DNA from 4 places in the Streptomyces sp. NPDC107575 genome. Region 2 is predicted to be linked to each of the others. Evidence: riboswitches for the same ligand, from Rfam matches in the RefSeq annotation. Region 2 holds a riboswitch; each other region holds the start of a gene.
What was found. A riboswitch is a leader RNA that binds a small molecule or an ion and turns the genes downstream of it on or off. The one in region 2 is predicted to bind cyclic di-AMP.
Positions count from the first base shown of each region.

Region 1 (4,575 bases), on a different contig from region 2:
AAGACGCCGTCCTCGAGGCCGGTCAGGAAGACGACGGGGAACTCGAGGCCCTTGGCCGTGTGCAGCGTCATCAGCGTGATGACGCCGTCGCTGTTCTCCTCGTCGTCCGGGATCTGGTCGGAGTCGGCGACGAGGGCGACGCGCTCCAGGAAGTCGGAGAGCCCTCCGCCGCCCGTCTCGGACTCGCCCTCCTCGCCTGCCTCCTGCTCGAACTCCAGGGCCACGGCGGCGAGTTCCTGGAGGTTCTCGATCCGGGTCTCGTCCTGCGGGTCGGTGGAGGCCTGCAGTTCGGCGAGGTAGCCGGTGCGCTCCAGGATGGCCTCGAGGACCGTGGCCGGGCCGGCGCCCGACTCCACGATCGTGCGGAGGTCCTCCATCAGCGTGTTGAACCGCTTCACGGCGTTCGCCGAGCGGGCCGCCATCCCGTACGCCTCGTCGACGCGGCGCAGCGCCTGCGGGAAGGAGATCTTCTCGCGCTGGGAGAGCGCGTCGATCATCGCTTCGGCGCGGTCGCCGATGCCGCGCTTGGGCACGTTGAGGATGCGGCGCAGCGGCACCGAGTCCTCGGGGTTGGAGAGCACCCGCAGGTAGGCCAGGACGTCCCTGACCTCCTTGCGCTCGTAGAAGCGGACGCCGCCGACGACCTTGTAGGGCAGGCCGGTGCGGATGAAGATCTCTTCGAAGACACGGGACTGCGCGTTCGTCCGGTAGAAGACCGCGACGTCGCCCGCGAGCGCGTCGCCCGCGTCGGTGAGCCGGTCGATCTCGTCGGCGATGAACTGCGCCTCGTCGTGCTCGGTGTCCGCGACGTAGCCCGTGATCTGGGCGCCGGGGCCCTCGTTCGTCCACAGGTTCTTGGGGCGGCGCGACTCGTTGCGCTCGATCACCGCGTTCGCCGCGCTGAGGATCGTCTGCGTGGAGCGGTAGTTCTGCTCCAGCATGATCGTCGTCGCGTTCGTGTAGTCCTCTTCGAACTGCAGGATGTTGCGGATCGTGGCGCCGCGGAACGCGTAGATCGACTGGTCCGCGTCACCCACGACGCACAGCTCGGCCGGGTCGGCGCCCTCGCCCTCGGTGGGGCCGACCAGCTCGCGCACCAGCGCGTACTGCGCGTGGTTCGTGTCCTGGTACTCGTCGACGAGGACGTGGCGGAAGCGGCGGCGGTAGTGCTCGGCGACGTCCGGGAACGCGCGCAGCAGGTTCACCGTCGTCATGATCAGGTCGTCGAAGTCCAGCGCGTTCGCCTCGCGCAGGCGGGCCTGGTACATCGCGTAGGCCTGGGCGAGGGTCTTCTCGAAGCCGTCGGCGGCGGTCCCCGCGAAGTCCTCCTCGTCGATCAGCTCGTTCTTCAAGTTGCTGATCTTGGCGCTGAAGGACTTCGGCGGGAACTTCTTCGGGTCGAGGTCCAGGTCGCGGCAGACGAGCGCCATGAGCCGCTTGCTGTCGGCGGCGTCGTAGATCGAGAAGGAGGACGTGAAGCCCAGCTTCTTGCTCTCCCGGCGCAGGATGCGGACACAGGCGCTGTGGAAGGTGGACACCCACATCGCGTTCGCGCGCGGGCCGACCAGGTCCTCGACACGCTCCTTCATCTCGCCCGCGGCCTTGTTCGTGAACGTGATCGCGAGGATCTGGCCGGGGTGCACGCCGCGCTGGGCGAGCAGGTACGCGATGCGGTGCGTGAGGACGCGGGTCTTGCCCGATCCGGCGCCGGCGACGATGAGCAGGGGGGAGCCGCCGTGCACCACGGCCGCGCGCTGGTTCTCGTTCAGCCCCTCCAGGAGGGAGGCCGGGTCGAGGACCGGGCGCGGGGCGCCGTTCCGGTAGTGGGCGTCGCGCTCGGGGGGCACGCCGAACAGCCCGTCCGGCATCGGCTCCGGGGCCCCGTCGTCGTACTCGGGGTCCGGGGGCGGCGGCGGGGGTTCCTGCTCACCGCTCGGGGAGCCGGGCGCGCCCTTCTGGAGGCCGGTCAGGAAGCTGTCGTCAAAGAGGCTGCTCATCGCTCTACGAGTCTAGGCCGCCCCACTGACAACCCGTGGCTGCCTTCGGAACTCCAAGAGCCCTCCAGAGGGCAGATCACGAAAATGTATCGGGCATATCGAACATCAACCTTCACAGCAGCCACACGAGTTGGCTACGGTGCAGCCGGGCAGCCCGTCCCCCCGCCCGCGAATGTCGCGGCGAACGGGAAGCCCCCGCCGAGTCCCGTACGCCGCGAGGCAGGGAACCGGGGACCCAACCGACCTTGGGGTGAATCGGTCAGCCGACCGTAGGGCAGCCTTCCACGCCCGAACCCGACAGCTAACTCGGTAGGCGGACGACGGAAGGAGTCGCCTGCCTTGGCGTCGCACCGCAAGCCCCGCAGCCGTTCCCGGATGACCGGCGGTCTTCGCACGACCCCCGCGGTCGGGATCACGACCGCCGCCCTCACCTCCGTGGCCCTGCTCTCGCAGACGGCCCAGGCCGCGCCCGCGCAGCCGTCGTCCAAGCCGCGCCTGGAGGAGGTGCAGAAGAAGGTCGACTCCCTGTACCGGCAGGCCGAGGTCGCCACCCAGAAGTACAACGGGGCGAAGGAACGGACCGACGCCAAGAAGCGGCAGGTCGACAAGCTCCTCGACGATGTCGCGCAGCGCACCGAGGAGATGAACACGGCCCGCCAGAAGCTCGGCAGGTACGCCGCCGAGCAGTACCGCTCGGGCAGTGTGAGCGACACCGCGACCATGTTCCTCGCGGACGACCCGGAGGACTACTTCTCGCAGCGCCAGCTGATGAGCCGGCTGACCGAGGAGCAGAAGAAGTCGATCGACGACTATCAGAAGCAGACGCGCGAGACCGCGAAGAAGCGCACCGAGGCGCAGTCGAGCCTGGAGGACCTCACCGATTCGCAGACCGAGCTGAGGTCCACGAAGGAGACCGTGCAGACGAAGCTCTCCGACGCGCGTCAGCTGCTGTCCAAGCTGACCGCCGAGGAGAAGGCGCGGCTCGCCGCGATCGAGAAGGCCAAGGAGGAGGCCGCCCGCAAGAAGGCGGCGGAGCTGGCCGCCAAGCAGAAGGCCGAGGAAGCGGCGAAGCGGAAGGCGGCCGAGGCGGCGAAGGAGCAGTCGTCCGGCTCCTCGTCCGGTTCCTCGGGGTCGTCGTCCGGTTCCTCCGACGCCTCGTACGCGACGAAGGCCGCGCAGGCGCTCGCGTTCGCCAAGGCACAGGAGGGCAAGCCGTACGTGTGGGGCGCCACGGGCCCGGACTCGTACGACTGCTCGGGCCTGACGCAGGCGGCGTGGAAGTCCGCGGGGATCTCGCTGCCGCGGACGACCTGGGACCAGGTCGAGATCGGCAAGACGGTGCCGCTCTCCGACATCCAACCCGGTGACCTGGTGTTCTTCTACGACGACATCAGCCACGTGGGCCTCTACATGGGCGACGGCATGATGGTCCACGCGCCGAAGCCGGGCGCGGTCGTGCGCGAGGAGTCGATCTACTACGACGGCACGTCGTCGATCCACAGTGTGGTGCGGCCGGCCTGACGTACGTACGCGGAAGGGCCCGGCAGGTCACGGCCTGCCGGGCCCTTCCGTGTGCACGGCGCGTACGGCCTGTGCGCGGTCGCTCAGGTCCAGAGCACCGCGATGAAGATGTTGACGACGGTGAGCGCGCCGACGGTGATGAAGAGGCCCTTCTCCGCCTTCTCCTCGTCCCGCTTCACGTAGACGATGCCGAGGATCACGATCAGGAGCGCGAGCTTCACGCCGATCTTGATGTTGTTGACGGTGCTGCCGTCGGCCTGGTTGAGGCCGACCAGGGCGACGCCGGTCACCAGCATGGTCAGGGCGCCGTGCAGCATCGCCTTGTTGAAGCGGGCCGCGCCCTCCTTCATCGCCGACATCTGCGTGAGGAAGCCGCCGAGCAGCGAGGCGATGCCGATGATGTGCAGGCCGACGAAGAGGTGGATGAGTACGTCCATGGTTCGGAGCCTAACCGGACGCCCATGGGCCACTACGCGCACCCCTTTGCCACTCTGTTATCACTCTCCGCCACCATCCGTAACAAACAGACCAGTTGCGAACAATCCGGCACCAACCCGTTACGCAGAGGTTTAGCGTCCTTCCTCAGGTGACCGGCTCCCCACCGCCGCCCGGGCCAGGGGCGGCAGTCGGACACCACCGCCGAGAAAGGTCCGGCGGCGACCCGCTCCCCCTGTGCGGGCCGCCGCCGGACGCGCGACCGGGGTCCGTGCGTTTCGGACGGGCGGCCCCCAGAGGAGGACCTTGTGCCGGCAGCGCACCGCAAGCCCCGACCGCGTCCGCTCAGCGGCGGCAGGGCCCGCACCGCGGCCACCCTCGCCCTCGCCTCCGCCGCAGGCGTCACCGCCCTCGACGGCGGGGCGGCGCACGCGGAGCCCGAGCTCAGCCCGGCCCAGGTGAAGGCCAAGGTCGACAGGCTGTACCAGGAGGCGGAGGTCGCCACCCAGAAGTACAACGGCGCGAAGGAGAAGGCGGACGGCGCGCGGAAGAAGGTGGACGCCCTCCAGGACGAGGCGTCCCGGCGCACCGAGTCCCTCAACTCCGAGCGCGAGAAACTGGG
Region 1 covers NZ_JBVKBG010000004.1:509,771-514,345, reverse strand. The annotation lists gene pcrA (DNA helicase PcrA) at 1-1,997, opposite strand, end outside; cyclic di-AMP (ydaO/yuaA leader) riboswitch at 2,184-2,328, shown strand; gene ACZ7L4_RS22000 (C40 family peptidase) at 2,337-3,518, shown strand; gene ACZ7L4_RS21995 (hypothetical protein) at 3,602-3,955, opposite strand; gene ACZ7L4_RS21990 (C40 family peptidase) at 4,262-4,575, shown strand, end outside.
Region 1: another riboswitch for cyclic di-AMP. It lies ahead of ACZ7L4_RS22000 (C40 family peptidase); the one in region 2 lies ahead of ACZ7L4_RS36645 (transglycosylase family protein).

Region 2 (4,575 bases):
CGAGAAGCGCTCTCTGGAGTCCCTGTCCCGCACCTTTCCGGGCATCGCCTGCTTCCGCCTCCCCGCTCACGTACGTACGTCCCCGCACACGGTACGGGACCGAGTGCGGGGACGTACGTATCTACAGCGTCAGGGAAGCTCAGCCCTTGAAGCGCGGGAACGCGGAGCGACCGGCGTAGACCGCCGCGTCGTCCAGGATCTCCTCGATGCGCAGCAGCTGGTTGTACTTGGCGACGCGCTCGGAGCGGGCCGGGGCGCCGGTCTTGATCTGGCCGCAGTTGGTGGCGACGGCGAGGTCGGCGATCGTGACGTCCTCGGTCTCGCCGGAGCGGTGGGACATCATGCACTTGAAGCCGTTGCGCTGGGCCAGCTCGACGGCGTCCAGGGTCTCGGTCAGCGAACCGATCTGGTTCACCTTCACGAGCAGGGCGTTCGCCGAGTTCTCCTCGATGCCGCGGGCCAGGCGCTCCGGGTTGGTGACGAAGAGGTCGTCGCCGACGAGCTGGACCTTGTCGCCCAGCTTCTCGGTGATGACGTTCCAGCCGGCCCAGTCGTCCTCGTACAGCGGGTCCTCGATGGAGACGAGCGGGTACGCGGAGACGAGCTCCTCGTAGTACTCCGTCATCTCGGCCGCCGAGCGCTCCTTGCCCTCGAACTGGTACTTGCCGTCCTTGTAGAACTCGGAGGCGGCGACGTCGAGGGCGAGGGCGATCTGCTGGCCGGGAACGTAACCGGCTTCCTTGATGGCCTCGAGGATCAGGTCCAGGGCCTCGCGGTTCGAGCCCAGGTTCGGGGCGAAGCCGCCCTCGTCGCCGAGGCCGGTGGCCAGGCCCTTGCTCTTCAGGACCTTCTTCAGCGTGTGGTAGACCTCGGCGCCCCAGCGCAGGGCCTCGGAGAAGGACTCCGCGCCGATCGGGGCGATCATGAACTCCTGGATGTCGACGTTGGAGTCGGCGTGCGACCCACCGTTCAGGATGTTCATCATCGGGACGGGCAGCAGGTGCGCGTTCGGACCGCCGAGGTAGCGGAAGAGCGGCAGGTCCGAGGCCTCGGAGGCGGCGTGGGCCACGGCGAGCGAGACGCCGAGGATGGCGTTGGCGCCGAGCGAGCCCTTGTTGTCGGTCGCGTCCAGGTCGAACATCGCCTGGTCGATCAGGCGCTGCTCGGTGGCGTCGTAGCCGACGAGCTCCGGGCCGATCTGCTCGATGACGGCGAGGACGGCCTTCTCGACGCCCTTGCCCTGGTAACGGTTCGGGTCACCGTCGCGGAGTTCGATGGCCTCGAAGGCACCGGTGGAGGCACCCGACGGGACGGCCGCGCGGCCGGTGCTCCCGTCGTCGAGGCCGACCTCGACCTCGACCGTGGGGTTGCCTCGGGAGTCCAGGATTTCCCGGGCTACGACGACGTCGATGGACGGCACGAGCATCTCCTTCTGGGATGTGACGAAGCTGTGCGGGCGGCCGTCGGAACAACGGGTCCCGCCCCCCTGAGCCTAACCGGCTCGCGCTCATCGGCCATCCGAACGCCCGCCTCGTGGACAACGCCGTTAGCGAAATGTTCCTTAACGGAACAAAAACAGCGACCTCCGTCCCGGCTGTGCCGGGGCGGAGGTCGCCGAAGTGAGCGGCCCGTGGGGACGGGGTGCGGCGGGGCTCGGCGTCCGCCGATGCCGAGCCCGTGCCTGATGGCCTGGGAGGGCCTTGGGTCCTGTGCGGACCGGTGGCCCCTGCGCGGGGCCGGACGTCTTAGCTGAGGTGCAGCTGCTGACCCGGGTAGATCAGGTTGGCGTCCTTGACGATGTCCTTGTTCTTCTCGAACAGCTGCTGCCAGGTCGTGTCGTGCGCCTCGGCGATCTTGCTGAGGGTGTCGCCGGACTTGACCTTGTACTCGCCGTCGCCCTTCTCGACCTTGTTGCCGGTCGGGGTGGTGACGGTGTCCTGCTTCGGGGCGGCCTGCTTCGGGGCCTCCTGCTTGGGGGCCTCCTGCTGCTGCGGCTGCTGGCGCTGCTCGGAACGGTCGGCGCGCTGCTGGGTCTCCTGCTTCGGAGCCTGCTGCTGCGCGGACGAGTCGTCGCCGCCACCCTCGTTCGGGGTGGAGGAGAGGCCCGAGCCGCAGTTCGGCCAGGCACCGCTGCCCTGGGAAGCGAGAACCTTCTCGCCGACGGCTATCTGCTGCGCCTTGGACGCCTGGTCGGCGGTGGAGGCGTACTGGTCGCCGCCGTAGGCGGACCAGGTGGAGGACGAGAACTGCAGACCGCCGTAGAAACCGTTGCCGGTGTTGGTGGACCAGTTGCCACCGGACTCGCACTGCGCGACCTGGTCCCACTCGGAGGTGGTGGCGGCGGAGGCGGAGGTCGCACCCATCAGCGGCACGGCGACGGCGGCAGCGGCGACGCCGCCGAGCGTGGCGACGCGGACGGCCTTGGACGGGCGGCGGTGCTTGTTCTTGCCGGAAAACAGCATGGAGATGTCTCCTCACCGACGCCTGCGAGGTGAGCTGTCGGGTTCGGGCCAGTGAGTGCCCGGCAGACGCATCCTTGTGCGCTGCTTAACCCCAAGCCCGTCCGGTCTCCCGGAAGGGCGGCTTACCTGGGTCCCCCGCTCCTGCCTACGGCGCTTACGCGACGACTGTTCCCGTACGGACGTTGGCAGGATTCGGCGTGACATCCGTCGGGGCCCGCTGAAGCGAGCGGTCACGAACGTAAGCGGTCGATCCGCCCGATTTCAAAGTCGATCAGGGGCTTTGAGACCCATGTCTCACTCGATCGACATCGGACAAAGCCCCCTCAACCGACCTGAACCCCCGCTACCTTTTGTCCGATCCGTCCCCAAGATCCAGGCTCTGACCAGGAAGGATGAGGTCTGGGTCGGTACCGACCGTCTCCTTGTTCCGCTCGTAGAGCGCGTCCCAGCCGCCGTGCACGTCCTGGGCCTTCGCGATGTCCCAGAGGTTGTCGCCGGCGTGCACCTCGTACGTGTCGCCGGCGCGCTTGTCGTCGCGCGAGGCGTGACGGCCCTCTCCCGTACGGGAGCCGGAACCGTCGTCGTCGGCGCGGTCGCCGCGGTGGCGGCCGGAGGAGGAGTCGTCCGAGGCCGCACCGGAGGGCGAGGCGGACGGTGCGGCCGTCTCGGCGGGGGCGTCGCCAGAAGGCGCGTGGGACTTGTCACTTGACGGGGTCGAGGAGTCCTCGGCCTTGTTACCGGAGGTATCGCCCGACTCGTCGGCCGACGGGCCGTCCGACGCCTCGGGGTCGACGGACTCCTCGTGACCCTTGTCTCCCGAATCCGCGTCTCCCGAATCCGTCGCGTCCGGGGAAGAGGAAGCGGTCTTGTCGGCGTCGGCGTCCTCGTCCGACGCGCCGTCCGCATCGGTGTCGGACGAGTCGGAGGGCTGCGCCGACGGCGACGCGGACACGCCCGGGTCGACGTCCGCCGAGCCGTCGTCCTTGGTGAGGTCCGAGGTGAGCGAGCACATCGGCCAGGCGCTCGGGCCCTTGTCGCCGAGAACCTTCTCGGCGACGGATATCTGCTGCGAGCGGCTGGCCTGATCGGCACGCGGGGCGTAGTCGAGCCCCCCGTACTCCTCCCATCTCTCCTGCGTGAACTGGAGACCGCCGTAGTAGCCGTTGCCGGCGTCCAGGCTCCACTGCCCGCCGCTCTCGCACTCGGCGAGCTTGTCCCACGCCTGCGTGGTCGCGGCGCTCGCGCCGCTCGCGGCGAACAGCGGGATCGCGATGGCGCTGCCGGTGACTCCGGCGGCGACGACGAGAGCAGGGGCCTGACGGGGGCGACGGTGACGACCGTTCCCGGAGAGCATGCGTTTGCCTTTCGCGAGACTGATGCTGCTACGCGCGACGGGTGGTGCGAGTGGTGCGGGTTGTGCATGTGTCGCGATGATCCGTGAACGTAGCTGCACTCGAACGCCTGTCACAAGTCGATGCAGCGTAGATCACGTGAAAGTCACATTGTTGACGGTCCGTCAGTTCCGGCCGGGTTCTGACGCGGGGTGAACTCCACCGGGAGCGTGCGCAGTCCGCGCATGATGAGCCCGCCGCGCCACCGCAAATCGGTCGGTTCCACCGCAAGTCGCAGGTCCGGGAGGCGGCTCAGGAGCGTGCCGAGAGCGGCCTGTCCCTCCAGGCGGGCGAGCGGGGCGCCGATGCAGTAGTGGATGCCGTGCCCGTAGCCGAGGTGCTGGTTGTCGCGGCGGGAGAGGTCGAGGGTGTCCGGCTCGGTGAAGCGCGCCGGGTCGCGGTCGGCGGCGGCCAGCACGACGAGGACCGGGTCCCCGGCGCCGATCTCCTGGCCGCCGATGGTCAGCGGTTCCCTGGCGAACCGCCAGGTGGCCATCTCCACCGGCCCGTCGAAGCGCAGCAGTTCCTCGACCCCGGTCTCCAGCAGGCCCCGCTCCCCCGCCGCGATCGACCGCTGCAGGCGCTCGCGCTGCTCGGGGTGGGTGAGCAGCGCGTACGTGCCGTTGCCGATCAAGTTGACGGTGGTTTCGAAACCGGCGAAGAGCAGGATGAAGGCCATCGCAGCGGCCTCGTTCTCCGTGAGGTGTTCGCCGTGGTCGGAG
Region 2 covers NZ_JBVKBG010000009.1:101,664-106,238, forward strand. The annotation lists gene ACZ7L4_RS36635 (FtsB family cell division protein) at 1-45, opposite strand, end outside; gene eno (phosphopyruvate hydratase) at 140-1,420, opposite strand; gene ACZ7L4_RS36645 (transglycosylase family protein) at 1,746-2,462, opposite strand; cyclic di-AMP (ydaO/yuaA leader) riboswitch at 2,467-2,625, opposite strand; gene ACZ7L4_RS36650 (transglycosylase family protein) at 2,806-3,816, opposite strand; gene ACZ7L4_RS36655 (cytochrome P450 family protein) at 3,960-4,575, opposite strand, start outside.

Region 3 (4,575 bases), on a different contig from region 2:
AGAGCTCACCGCGTATTCGCGTTGCACCGCGATCGAAGGGACGTACATGCCCATGGGTCACACGGCCACCGCCGAGGCCGGCTCCGGCGGCCTGACAGCGACCGAGCACCGGCTGGCCAACGGCCTGCGCGTGGTGCTCTCCGAGGATCATCTGACCCCGGTCGCGGCGGTCTGCCTCTGGTACGACGTCGGCTCGCGCCACGAGGTCAAGGGCCGTACGGGCCTGGCTCACCTCTTCGAGCACCTGATGTTCCAGGGTTCGAAGCAGGTGCACGGCAACGGACACTTCGAATTCGTCCAGGGCGCGGGCGGCTCGCTCAACGGTACGACGAGCTTCGAGCGCACCAACTACTTCGAGACCATGCCCGCCCACCAGCTGGAGCTCGCGCTGTGGCTGGAGGCGGACCGCATGGGCTCGCTCCTGACGGCCCTCGACGACGAGTCGATGGAGAACCAGCGGGACGTCGTGAAGAACGAGCGGCGCCAGCGCTATGACAACGTGCCCTACGGCACGGCGTTCGAGAAGCTGACCGCCCTCATGTACCCCGAGGGACACCCGTACCACCACACGCCCATCGGCTCCATGGCCGACCTGGACGCGGCCACCCTCGAGGACGCGCGGAACTTCTTCCGCACCTACTACGCGCCGAACAACGCGGTGCTCTCCATCGTCGGTGACATCGACCCCCAGCAGACGCTCGCCTGGGTCGAGCGGTACTTCGGCTCCATCCCCGGCCACGACGGCAAGCCCGCCCCGCGCGACGGCGGGCTCCCCGAGGTCATCGGCGAGCAGCAGCGCGAGGTCGTCGAGGAGGAGGTCCCGGCGCGCGCGCTGATGTCGGCCTACCGCCTCCCGCAGGACGGCACGCGCGCGTGCGACGCCGCCGACCTCGCCCTCACCGTCCTGGGCGGCGGCGAGTCCTCGCGCCTGTACAACCGCCTCGTACGCCGTGACCGCACCGCTGTGGCGGCCGGTTTCGGCCTGCTGCGCCTCGCCGGAGCGCCCTCCCTGGGCTGGCTGGACGTGAAGACCTCCGGAGACGTCGAGGTGCCGGTCATCGAGGCCGCCGTCGACGAGGAGCTCGCCCGGTTCGCGGAAGAGGGCCCGAGTCCCGAGGAAATGGAGCGCGCGCAGGCCCAGTTGGAGCGCGAGTGGCTGGACCGCTTGGGCACGGTCGCGGGGCGCGCCGACGAGCTGTGCCGCTACGCCGTCCTGTTCGGCGACCCGCAGCTCGCCCTGACCGCCGTGGGGCGCGTCCTGGACGTGACCGCCGAGGAGGTCCAGGAGGTCGCCAAGGCGCGCCTGCGCCCCGACAACCGCGCGTCCCTCGTATACGAGCCGACGGCGCCCGCCGACACCGAGACCGCCGAGATCACCGAGGAGGCGGGCCAGTGACGGATCAGCTCGCGAACATGGACTTCCACCCCCGGCCGCAGGCGGGCGAGCCCAAGCCGTGGGCGTTCCCGGCCCCTGAGCGCGGCGCGCTGCCCAACGGTCTGACGGTGCTGCGCTGCCACCGGCCCGGTCAGCAGGTCGTCGCCGTGGAGGTGCAGCTGGACGCACCGCTGGACGCCGAGCCGAAGGGGCTCGACGGCGTCTCGACCATCATGGCGCGGGCCTTCAACGAGGGCACCGACAAGCACTCCGCCGAGGAGTTCGCCGCCGAGCTGGAGCGCTGCGGCGCCACGATGGACGCGCACGCCGACCACCCCGGCGTCCGCGCCTCCCTCGAAGTGCCGGCCTCGCGTCTGTCCAAGGGCCTCGCCCTCCTGGCCGACGCGCTGCGCGCCCCCGCCTTCGACGACAGCGAGATCGAGCGCCTCGTCCGCAACCGCCTGGACGAGATCCCGCACGAGAGCGCCAACCCGGCCCGGCGCGCCGCCAAGGAGCTCTCCAAGCAGCTCTTCCCGGCCGACGCGCGCGTGTCGCGCCCGCGCCAGGGCACCGAGGAGACCGTCTCGGCCATCGACGCGGCGGCGGTGCGCGCCTTCTACGACCGGCACGTACGCCCCGCCACCGCCACGGCCGTCGTCGTGGGCGACCTGACGGGCATCGACCTGGACGCCCTCCTCGCCGACACGCTCGGCGCCTGGACGGGCGACACCGCCGAGCCGCGCCCCGTGCCGCCGGTCGTGGCCGACGACACCGGCCGCGTGATCATCGTGGACCGCCCGGGCGCCGTGCAGACGCAGTTGCTGATCGGCCGGGTCGGACCGGACAAGCACGACCGTGTGTGGCCCGCTCAGGTCCTCGGCACGTACTGCCTGGGCGGCACCCTGACGTCGCGTCTGGACCGCGTCCTGCGCGAGGAGAAGGGCTACACCTACGGTGTGCGCTCCTTCGCCCAGGTGCTGCGCTCCGCGCCCGACGGCAGTGGTGCGGCGATGCTCGCCATCAGCGGCTCGGTGGACACGCCGAACACCGGGCCCGCGCTCGACGACCTGTGGAAGGTGCTGCGCACGCTGGCGGCCGAGGGGCTGACGGATGCCGAACGGGACACCGCCGTACAGAACTTGGTGGGTGTGGCCCCGCTGAAGTTCGAGACCGCCGCGGCCGTCGCGAGCACCCTCGCCGACCAGGTCGAGCAGCACCTGCCGGACGACTTCCAGGCACAGGTGTACCGGCAGCTGGCCGCCACTGGCACCGTGGAGGCCACGGCGGCCGTCGTGAGCGCGTTCCCGGCGGACCGCCTGGTGACGATCCTGGTGGGCGACGCCGCGCAGATCGAGGAGCCGGTCAAGGCGCTCGGTATCGGCGAGGTGACGGTGGTCGCGGGCTGAGCGGACCGAGTCCGCCTCTCCAGGCACACCACGAAGCCCCGGCGCCGGTATCGGCGGCCGGGGCTTCGTGGCGTCCGTCACGATCGCCTTCAATCACCACACGATCACAAATGTCCGAATTGATGTAGAGGTTGCCTCTCTGCCCTGTGGCGTGCACTACAAAAGCCGGGTTCTGTTTGTCGATCCAAAGATGCCCCGCTTAGCGTTCCCTCCGGCTGTCCGCCAGACGTACGTCGCGCCCGCGACACCGGACAGTCATCGCCGAGTCCCCGTGGTGCGAGCCAGGGGAGCCGGGGACCCACCGAAGTCCCTGGGGTGAATCGGGCGCTCTTCCCGTGAGGGGAGGGGGCCCGTAGGAGACCTTCCTGCTCCGAACCCGTCAGCTAACCCGGTAGGCGAGAAGGAAGGAAAGGACCAGCCACTTCATGGGGTTCACCCGTGCCACCGGGAAGCACCGCCGTCCCAGCCGCCTGACGCGTACCACCGCTCAGGTCGCAGGCGTCGCCGCCATCACCACGACGGGCGTGGTGGGCGGTCTCGCCGCCCCCGCTCTCGCCGCCGACACCGCGGTCGCCCCGCACGACGGCCTCACGCAGGCCGTCGCCATCGGCGACTCCCTGGCCGAGCAGATCGACGCGCAGGCCACCGCGCAGCAGAAGGCCGCCGCCAAGGCGAAGGCCGAGGCCGAGGCCAAGAAGAAGGCCGAGGAGGCCAAGCGCAAGGCCGAGGCGGAGGCCAAGAAGCGGGCCGCGGAGAAGGCCGAGAAGGAGCGCGAGGCCAAGGAGCGCGCCGCCCGTGAGGCCGAGCGCAAGCGCCTGAACAGCTTCGTGTCGCCGATCGCCGGCTCGTACGTCTCCACCGCCTACCAGGCCGGCAGTGGCCTGTGGTCCTCCGGCAGCCACACCGGCATCGACTTCCACGCCTCCAGCGGCACTTCGGTGCACGCGGTGGGCATGGGCACCGTCGTCGAGGCCGGCTGGGGCGGCGCGTACGGCAACAACGTCGTGATCAAGATGAAGGACGGCACGTACACCCAGTACGGTCACATGTCCTCGATCGGCGTCTCCGTCGGCCAGGACGTCACCCCCGGCCAGCAGATAGGCCTCTCCGGTGCCACCGGCAACGTCACGGGCCCGCACCTCCACTTCGAGGCCCGCACCGGCCCCGACTACGGCTCGGACATCGACCCCGTCGCGTACCTGCGCCAGCACGGTGTGAACGTCTGACCCGACAGCACACTCCACGAAAGCCCCGGCTCCCCGAGCCGGGGCTTTCGCGTTCCCGGCTCCGCACTGTCCAAAAAATATCCCCGGATTCAGTTCCCTCGTCGGAAATTCAACTCCGGTGGAATAGAGTCTTCGGGTAAACGTTCCGGCCGCGCGTCATTCGTGCTTGACCGGGCGTCAATCGACCGCGTATCGCGGGCGTTGAGGCGGAGGTCGAGTCATGCGCATTCCCGCGCAGTCGGTATGCACAGCGATCCGCGACGACATCGTCGCCGGCGTCTACGAGCGCGGCGGCAGGCTCACCGAGGAACTGCTCGCGCGTCGCTACGGGGTCTCGCGCGTGCCCGTCAGGGAGGCGCTGCGCACCCTGGAGGCGGAGGGGTTCGTCGTCACGCGCAGGCACGCGGGCGCGTGCGTGGCCGAACCCACGGAGCGGGAGGCGGCCGACCTCCTGGAGATCCGCATGCTGCTCGAACCCATGGGCGCCGCCCGCGCCGCGCAGCGCCGCACCGAGGCCCACCTCAAGGTGCTGCGCGGCCTGGTCAGGCTGGGGCAGGAGCGCTCGAGG
Region 3 covers NZ_JBVKBG010000002.1:115,510-120,084, forward strand. The annotation lists gene ACZ7L4_RS07315 (M16 family metallopeptidase) at 53-1,396, shown strand; gene ACZ7L4_RS07320 (M16 family metallopeptidase) at 1,414-2,781, shown strand; cyclic di-AMP (ydaO/yuaA leader) riboswitch at 3,031-3,193, shown strand; gene ACZ7L4_RS07325 (M23 family metallopeptidase) at 3,207-4,007, shown strand; gene ACZ7L4_RS07330 (GntR family transcriptional regulator) at 4,228-4,575, shown strand, end outside.
Region 3: another riboswitch for cyclic di-AMP. It lies ahead of ACZ7L4_RS07325 (M23 family metallopeptidase); the one in region 2 lies ahead of ACZ7L4_RS36645 (transglycosylase family protein).

Region 4 (4,575 bases), on a different contig from region 2:
GAGCCTGCTCGACACGCAGGTGCTCGTCCCGGTCGACTCGGGCGGCGAGACGTCGCTGCAGGCGACCGCGACGCAGGGCATTTCGGGCTCCGGTGCCGAGCTCGCCAAGGTGCAGGACCTGGATGTGCGCGGCGGCAGCCTGGACCGGGTGGGCGCGGGCCGCATCGCCATCGACCGGACCCTCGCCACGGCGGCGAAGGTGCAGGTCGGCGACAGGCTGCCGCTCTATCTCCCCGACGGCACGAAGGCACGCCCGGAGGTCGCCGCGGTCTACGGCCGGGGCCTGGGCCTGCCGGCGGTGACCATGGACCGCGCCTCCCTGGCAGGACACGTCACCTCGGGCTTCGACGGGACGCTGCTGGTGCGCGGCGGCGACGCCGGGCCGCTCACCGCGCTCGGCCAGGTCACCGACGCCTCGGGCTACGCCGTCGCGCGGAGCGTCGACGACGAACTGGGCGCCTGGTCCAACTACATGATGGCCGCGGTCCTGGGCGGCTTCGCCGCCGTCGCGGCGGTCAACACCCTGGTGATGACGGTCCTGGACCGCCGCCGCGAACTGACCGTGCTCCGCCTCGTCGGCTCCACGCGCCGCCAGGTGCTGCGGATGCTGCGCTGGGAGAGCCTGCTGGTGTCGGCGGCGGGGGTGGCGCTGGGCACGGCCATCGCGTTGATCACGCTGACCCCGATGATGCGCGGAATGACGGGGGAGTCCCCGTACATACCGCCGCTGCTGTACGGCACGTTCGCCGGGGGCGCGGTGTGCCTCGGCCTGCTCGCGGTGACCCTCCCCGCCCGCGCGGCGCTGCGAGACAGGGAGGGGTGACGTTCGGCGCCCGGTGTCACGGCGAGGGCGGCGCCGGGCGGCAGGTGACGCCCGGCGCGGCGCCGTATGACGCCCGACCGTCAGTCGAGGAGCCGCTCGCGCAGCCGCTCGCGGGTGGCCGCGGTGAGCTTCAGGCCCTCTTCGAGGTAGCGGTCCGTGCTGCCCCACTGCTCGTCGATGGTCTCGAGGCCGGCGTTGAGGTACTCGATGCGGGCGTCGAAGAGCGGGCTGAGCAGCTCCATGACCTCGGGGGAGTAGGCGTCCTTCGCGGTGGCGGTGCGGCGCACGTTGTAGCGGCGGTGCTTCTCGTTCGACTTGAGGTAGTCCGCTTCGATGGCGTCGCGCTCCACGCCCACCGCGAGCAGCGTCACCGCGATCGACAGGCCGGCGCGGTCCTTGCCGGCCGCGCAGTGCATCAGCGCGGGGAGGCTGTCCTCGGCGAGGGAGTGCAGCACGCGGCTGTGCTCGGCGGTGCGCTCCTTGATCATGGTGCGGTAGGACTCGACGAGGCGGTTGGCCGCCCGGCCCTCGGAGAGGATCTGGCGCAGCTGCTCGATGTCGCCGTCGCGGACCATGGCCCAGAATTCGGCGCCGTCGGCCGGGTCGTTGAGCGGCAGGTTGAGATTGCGCACACCGGGCAGCTCGACGTCGGCGCCCTCCAGCTTCTGGTCCGCGGCGTTGCGGAAGTCGAAGACGGTGTGCAGGCCGAGCGAGGAGAGGAAGGTCGAGTCCTCGGCCGTGGCGTGGGCGAGGTGACCGCTGCGGAACAGTACGCCCTGGCGCACGCGCCGGCCGTCCACGGTGGGCAGGCCGCCCACGTCTCGGAAGTTGCGCACTCCGGTCAGCTCGGGCTCGGTGGACGGTGCGTGCTGCGTCACAGGGGCTCCTCCCAATCGGTGCACCGGCGTTGGGTCGCCGGCGGGCGCGCTCCTGACGATACGACATCGGTTCCACAGGCAACCATCTGTCCGATTCGTTCCGATCTGTGCCAACTGTGCGTGAATCGAAGGGGCTTGTGGGCGTGTGCGTGACCGGCCTCATGTTCGTGACGCTGTGTGGCGGGCGGCCCGGATTGCCTCCCCAGTAATCCCCGAAGGTATGGCGTTGGTAAAGCGGGGAATGTCGACGCAGGGTTACACAGGGAGGCCTCAGAAACCCAAGGAATTGCCGCCGCAGGTGAATTCGGCAGTTGTCGCCGCCATTGCGGTTCGCCTACGGTCACCAATCAATCCGGTCGGAACGCCTAGTCCTGCCGCCGCCCGGATTCCTTTCGACTACCCGTCACGGCAGGAGCGGGGGACCCACACGCACGACGCCGCGTAGGGGGATTTCCCGAAGCGGCTAGGGGTGAAGCCGTGCCCGTACTCCGGGTGCGGCCGGGCATCTCCAGCCCGAACCCGACAGCTCACCTCGTAGGCGACGGAGAGGAAATTCAGCATGCCCGCAAAGGGAAAGCACCGCCTTTCGACCTCCCGCCGCATCGCCCGTGTCGCCGCCGTCGCCTCCGCCGGTGGAGTCGCCGTGGCGCTGCCGCTGATGGGCGCCACCGGCGCGCAGGCCGCGACGTCCGGCGGCACCGCCGACGCCACGACGTACACCGTCAAGGCCGGTGACACGCTCTCGAAGATCGCCAAGGCGCAGGACGTCGACGGCGGCTGGAAGAAGCTGTACGAGGACAACAAGGACGCCGTCGGCTCCAACGCCGACCACCTCAAGATCGGCGTCAAGCTCGACCTCGGCGGCGCGGCCGAGGGCGGCTCCGCCGACGAGGCCACCGCCACGCAGGCGAGCGCCAAGACCACCGCCTCCGGCGACTACGTGGCGCCGGTCGACGGCGCCCAGGGCCACGGCTACGGCAACTCCGGATCCATGTGGTCCAGCGGCAGCCACACCGGCGCCGACTACTCGATCCCGACCGGCACCTCCGTGAAGTCGATCGCCGACGGCACCGTCGTGTCGACCGGCTCGGGCGGCGCGTACGGCAACGAGGTCGTCATCGAGCACGCCGACGGCCACTTCTCCCAGTACGGCCACCTGTCCTCGATCGGTGTCGCCCAGGGTGACACCGTGACGGCCGGCCAGGAGATCGCCAAGTCCGGCGCGACGGGCAACGTCACCGGACCGCACCTGCACTTCGAGGTCCGCACCACCGCGGACTACGGCTCGGACATCGACCCGATCGCCTACCTGAGCGAGCACGGCGTGAACGCCTGAGACGTTTCGTAGCGGACGCGACGGCCCGCTCTCTTCGGCGCCCGGGGTTGTTCCCCGGGCGCCGAAGTGCGTTCGCGCACTTATTCCCCAGGCGGCGAGTGGGCTATCTCACCACGCGTCAACCCCTGGCTACGGTCGCGTAGGTCACATCCGAGGGTGAAAGATGTGTGGTCGTGGCAAACGAATCGAGAGCACTCAGGGACTCACTCAACGGCACGATCCGGTCCTACGCGGCCGTGGGAGACAGCTTCACCGAAGGCGTCGGCGACCCCGGCCCCGACGGAAAGTTCGCGGGCTGGGCCGACCGGCTCGCCGTCCTCCTGGACGACCGCGTCCCCGAGGACACCTTCAAGTACGCGAACCTGGCGGTGCGCGGCAAGCTTCTCGACCAGATCGTCGCGGACCAGGTCCCCAAGGCGGTCGAGCTCGCCCCCGACCTGGTGAGCCTGGTCGCCGGCGGCAACGACATCATCCGCCCCGGCACCGACCCGGACGACGTGGCCGAGCGCTTCGAGAAGGCGGTCGTCAAGCTCGCCGACGCGGCCGGCACCGTCATGGTCGCCACGGGGTTCGACACCCGCGACGTGGCCGTGCTCAAGCACCTGCGCGGCAAGATCGCCACGTACAACATGCATGTGCGGGCCATCGCCGACCGCCACGGCTGCGTGATGCTCGACCTGTGGTCCCTGAAGTCCATCCAGGACCGCAGGGCCTGGGACGACGACCGGCTCCACCTGTCGCCCGAGGGGCACACCCGGGTGGCGCTGCGGGCCGCCCAGGCGCTCGGCGTCGAGGTGCCGGCCGACCCCGAGCAGGCGTGGCCGCTGCTCCCGCCGCGCGGCACGTTCGAGGTGCGGCGAGACGACATTCACTGGGCGCGGGAGTTCCTCGTGCCGTGGATCGGGCGCCGGCTGCGCGGCGAGTCCTCCGGCGACCGGGTGCAGGCCAAGGGCTTCATCGACCCGCACGCGGTCAAGGCCCACCTGGAGGCGGCGTCCTGACGCCTGCCTCTGTGGCGCTGCGGCGGCGCTGACGGGCTTCCGTCAGCGCCCCGCGGCCGTCAACTCCGCGCGCTCGAGCCCCAGTTCGCGGGCGAGCGCCTCGTCCACCCACTCCTGCATACGGGCCCGTGACACCGCGGCCGGCCTGGCGCGCCCGCCGTCGTACGCCGTCAGTTGCACGGCGAGCCCGTCGAGTAGGGCGGTGATCCGCAGCGCCGCCCCCATCGGGTCCGGGCAGGCGAACTCGCCCGCCGCCACGCCCTCGGCGACCACCTCCGCGAGCGCCGCCTTCCACTGCCGGTCGAGGTCCCGCGTGACCTCCCGCAGCGCGGGCTCGCGCAGCGCCGCCGCCCAGCCCTCGATCCACAGCCGCCACCCCTTGGCCTGCCCCGTCGGCGCGTACCAGCGCACCGCGGCGCGCAGCCGCTTCAGGGCCGTCGTGCGGCGGCCGAGCAGCTTGCGCAGATGCGCCAGGTCGCTCTCGGCGGCGTGCGCGAACGCGGCCGCGACGAGCTTCTCCTTCGTCGAGAAGTGGTA
Region 4 covers NZ_JBVKBG010000002.1:1,032,080-1,036,654, forward strand. The annotation lists gene ACZ7L4_RS11210 (FtsX-like permease family protein) at 1-823, shown strand, start outside; gene ACZ7L4_RS11215 (tyrosine-protein phosphatase) at 904-1,701, opposite strand; cyclic di-AMP (ydaO/yuaA leader) riboswitch at 2,085-2,257, shown strand; gene ACZ7L4_RS11220 (M23 family metallopeptidase) at 2,261-3,037, shown strand; gene ACZ7L4_RS11225 (SGNH/GDSL hydrolase family protein) at 3,256-4,038, shown strand; gene ACZ7L4_RS11230 (TetR/AcrR family transcriptional regulator) at 4,081-4,575, opposite strand, start outside.
Region 4: another riboswitch for cyclic di-AMP. It lies ahead of ACZ7L4_RS11220 (M23 family metallopeptidase); the one in region 2 lies ahead of ACZ7L4_RS36645 (transglycosylase family protein).